2 regions of the Variovorax terrae genome follow, and region 1 is predicted to be linked to the other one. Evidence: predicted binding sites of a transcription regulator. Region 1 holds the regulator's gene; the other holds the start of a gene.

What was found. The regulator sigma-54, encoded in region 1, starts transcription at its own class of promoters, with help from an activator protein. The targets are predictions, from matches to a motif close to TGGCANGNAANCTGCTTT.
Region 2: the regulator sigma-54 is predicted to act here: its motif matches at 1,239-1,256, upstream of MMF98_RS11950 (collagen-like triple helix repeat-containing protein).

What each region holds. Positions count from the first base shown of each region.
Region 1 covers NZ_JALGBI010000003.1:710,839-713,035, forward strand. Annotated here, with positions in the region: gene lptB (LPS export ABC transporter ATP-binding protein) at 1-303, shown strand, start outside; gene MMF98_RS22735 (RNA polymerase factor sigma-54) at 398-1,951, shown strand; gene MMF98_RS22740 (Bug family tripartite tricarboxylate transporter substrate binding protein) at 2,049-2,197, opposite strand, start outside.
Region 2 covers NZ_JALGBI010000001.1:2,539,405-2,541,601, reverse strand. Annotated here, with positions in the region: gene MMF98_RS11955 (CoA transferase) at 1-1,062, shown strand, start outside; gene MMF98_RS11950 (collagen-like triple helix repeat-containing protein) at 1,293-2,197, shown strand, end outside.

The sequences.
Region 1 (2,197 bases):
GAGCGCCGCCGCGTGGAGATTGCGCGCGCGCTGGCCACCCAGCCGCGCTTCATCCTGCTGGACGAGCCGTTCGCCGGCATCGACCCGATCGCCGTGATCGAGATCCAGCGCATCATCGGCTTCCTGAAGTCGCGCGGCATCGGCGTGCTCATCACCGACCACAACGTGCGCGAGACCCTGGGCATCTGCGACCACGCCTACATCATCAGCGACGGCCACGTGCTGGCCCAGGGCACGCCCTCGGAGATCGTCAACAACGCCGACGTACGCCGCGTGTACCTCGGCGAGCATTTCAGGATGTGATGGCTTCCGCCCGCTGTCTGCCCATGGCGCGCGGCCGCCGCACTTGCTCGGAGAGCGGCCGTTCGCTGCCTTTGGCCGCGGGGCCGCAGCTGCCGTGAAACAAGGCCTTTCCCTTCGCGTCTCGCAGCACCTGGCGCTCACGCCGCAGCTGCAGCAGTCGATCCGGCTGCTGCAGCTGTCCACGCTCGAGCTGAGCCAGGAAGTCGAGCAGATGCTCGACGACAACCCCTTTCTCGAACTCACGCTGGACGAGGCGCCGCGCGAGGAGTTCGGCCTCGCGCAGGCCGATGCGCCGGCGCAGGACGACGGCCACGAGGCCGAGGTTGCTCCTGATTCGATAGCAAACTATCAAGGCGACACAGGGACCTCTGCTCCCAATGATTCAGAAAACCCGGCGGCGGCCGAGGATGCGCCGGATTGGGAGGGCGATGGCGGCATCGACATCGCCCCCGACGACAGCGAATGGGGCGGCGACGCGCCCGCGCGCAAGAACAACAACCATGACGGCGACGACGTCGACGCCACCGAACTCGCGCGCAGCCAGGAATCGCTGCAAAGCCATCTGCACCGCCAGGCGCTGGCGCTGCGCCTGGACGACACCGACCGGGCCGCCCTGAGCTTCCTGATCGAGTCGCTCAACGACGATGGCTACCTGGAAGACTCGCTCGAGGCGCTGGCCGTCAGCCTGGCCGGCGACGACCTGGAACAGGGCGAGGAGTTGGTGCACCGCTTCACGGTGGCGCTGCACCTGCTGCAGCACCTGGAGCCCACCGGGGTGGGCGCACGCACGCTTAGCGAGTGCCTGACGCTGCAGCTGAACGCCCTGCCGCGCACCGTGCCGGACCGCGATACCGCCCTGGCGCTGTGCGCCCTGCCGATCGAGCTGCTGGCGCGGCGCGATGTGAAGCGCCTGGCCCAGCTGTGCGGCCACAGCGAGGCCGACGTGCGGGCCGCGATCCCGCTCATCACCCGGCTCGAGCCCAAGCCGGGGCGGCGCTTCGTCGACGTGGAGCGCAACATCATCGTGCCCGACGTGATCGTGGTCAAGGCGGGGCGCGGCGCGCAGGTGCGCTTTCGCGTGCAGCTCAACCCCGACGTGATGCCACGCCTGAAGGTGCACGACATCTACGCCAACGCGCTCAAGTCGCACAAGGGCGAGGGCCACCAGGCGCTGCAGCAGCGGCTGCAGGAGGCGCGCTGGTTCATCAAGAACATCCAGCAGCGCTTCGACACCATCCTGCGCGTCTCCAACGCCATCGTCGAGCGCCAGAAGAACTTCTTCGTGCACGGCGAGCTGGCGATGCGCCCGCTGGTGCTGCGCGAGATCGCCGACGAGCTGGGCCTGCACGAGTCCACCATCTCGCGCGTGACCACCGCCAAGTACATGGCCACGCCCTACGGCACGTTCGAGCTCAAATACTTCTTCGGCTCGGCCCTGGGCACCGAGACTGGCGGCAACGCCTCCAGCACCGCGGTGCGCGCGCTGATCAAGCAGTTCGTGGCCTCCGAGAGCACGAAGAAGCCGCTGTCGGACAACCAGATTTCCGAGATGCTCAAGGAGCAGGGCATCGAGTGCGCGCGCCGCACGGTGGCCAAGTACCGCGAGGCGCTGCGCATCGCGCCCGCCAACCTGCGCAAGGCGCTGTAGCGGCGGCCGGCTCGACTGCTCGTCGCGCACCCCGGCGCGCCGCCTCAGCGAGGAGGGGAGGACGTTCCAGCAGGTGAAGGGCGCGCCGCGGCGCCGCTCAGTCTTCCGCGGTGAACCCGGTCGACTGCACGATCGCGCGGTAGCGTTCCCAGCTCGACTTGACCGCGGCGCCGAACTCGGCCACGCCCTGCGCATCGGCCTCGGTGCCGAGCTGGGCCAGGGCCTCGATGCCCTTGTCCGAGCGCA
Region 2 (2,197 bases), on a different contig from region 1:
GTCCGCATCCATGCCAATTTCGCGCACCACCGTGACGGCGCCTTGCGCCTGCTGGGCCTGAACCCCTCCACCGCGCAGCGCGGCGATGCCGAGCACGCGATGCTCGGATGGCGCGCCGAAGATTTTGAAGATGCCGCGGCCCAGGCCGGCCTGGTGGCGACGGCCCTGCGCAGCTTCGAGCAATGGGATGCCCATCCCCAGGGGCAGGCCGTGGCCGCGCAGCCGCTGTTCACGCTGGAGCGCATCGGCGAAGCCGCGCCGCGGGCACTGCCGGCACTGGGCGCGGACTCGCTCCCGCTGTCGGGCCTGCGCGTGCTGGACCTCACGCGCATTCTGGCCGGGCCGGTGTGCGGCCGGACCCTGGCGGGCTATGGCGCTGACGTGATGCTGGTCAATGCGCCGCAGCTGCCCAATATCGAATCGATCGCCGACACCAGCCGCGGCAAGCTGTCCACCCACATCGACCTGCGCACGCCGCAGGGCTGTGCCGACCTGGCGCGCCTGCTGGAGGAGGCCCATGTCTTCGTCCAGGGCTATCGGCCCGGCGGCCTCGATGCGCTGGGCTTCGGCCCGCAGGCTGTGGCGGCGCTGCGGCCGGGCATCGTCTATGTCTCCCTCTCGGCCTATGGCGAGCAGGGGCCCTGGCGGGCCCGGCGCGGCTTCGACTCGCTGGTGCAGACCGCCACGGGATTCAACCTGGCCGAAGCGCAGGCTGCCGGCATGGCAGAGCCCAGGGCGCTGCCCATTCAGATCCTCGATTACGCGACCGGCTACCTGATGGCCTTCGCGGTCGCGGCCGCCCTGCGCCGCCAGCGGCTGGAAGGCGGGAGCTGGCACGCGCGGCTGTCGCTGGCACAGACGGGGCGCTGGATCCGGGAACTGGGCCGCGTCGAACATGGCTTCGCCGTGGCCTGGCCTGAGGCGGCTCCCTATCTCGAAACCTCGGCTTCCGGGTTTGGCGAACTGGTGGCCACGCGGCACAGCGTGGTGCTGTCGAGGTCGCCCGCGCGATGGCTGCGGCCGTCGATGCCGCCGGGCACCCACGCGCCCGCCTGGCCCTGACCGGCAGGCCCGGCGCGTGTTGCGGTGTTACGGCTGCTCGTTCGCGGCGTTACGTAACGCCCCGTAGCAAATGACGCTGCGGCCCGGCGTCGAGGGTACGCCAGTTTTCTGAATTTCCATTTCAAATCAACAGCTTGCAGCCGACGGGGAGGTTGGCTGGCAGGGCGCGCCGGCATCGGCACGCATGTTGCTCATTTCATGTTTTCTGTGTCAATTCAATGGAGGTCATGATGAGCAAAGCTAACTGGAAACAATCGGTTCTGACTCGCGCCCTGCTGGCAGGCAGCGTTGCGGCCTTGTGCGTGCTGGGGGGCTGTGCCAGCGATGGATCGCTCAACCTGGGCGGAGGCGACGCCGGTGGCAGCGGCGGTGGCACGGGCGGTGGAGGTGGCAGCAATGGCGGAGGCAATGGGGGTGGCGGGACCATCGCAACGACGCCGATCGCAGACATCATTCAGAAAACGGGCGATTCGACCAGCACGCTGGGTTCGGCGGTCGGCAGCCTCGGCACGGAAATTTCGCGCGCGCTGCCCAGCGCCCTGGGAACGCAAACCAGCGACGGTCTCAAGGGCGTCTTCGTGAACACGGGCAAGGCCGTCGACGCGCTCGGCGGCGGCCTGACCCAGGGGCTGGGGCAACTGGGCAAGACCGACGATCCCGTCGGGACGACGGCGGGCAGTCTGGGGGGCGTGGTGGTGCACGCCGGCAAGGCGGTGTCCAGCCTGGGCGAAACCGTGAGCGGGCTCGGTGGCGCATCGGCCCTCCAGCCGCTGGCCCCCGTGACGGGGCCGGTCGGCGGGCTGGTGGATCAGGTGGGTGCGGCCGTCAGCCAGGTGGGCACCCAACTGGGCACGCAACTGACGACGGGGCCGGTGAAGCAGGTCACGCGCTCGGCCAGTTCGCTGATCACGCCGCTGGCCACCTACACGCTGCGGACGACGCAGGATGTGGGCCATGCCACGGGCCTGGGCCAACCCGTCAGCAACCTGCTGGGCATCGTGGGCGGTACCGTGCAGCAGATTGGCGTTCAGGTCGCGGGCAATGGCAAGACGCCCGTGATCTCCGAGGTCGGGCACGTCGTCGACAACACCGGCGCCAGCGTGGCCTTGCTGGGGGGCGTGGTGTACCTGCCTGA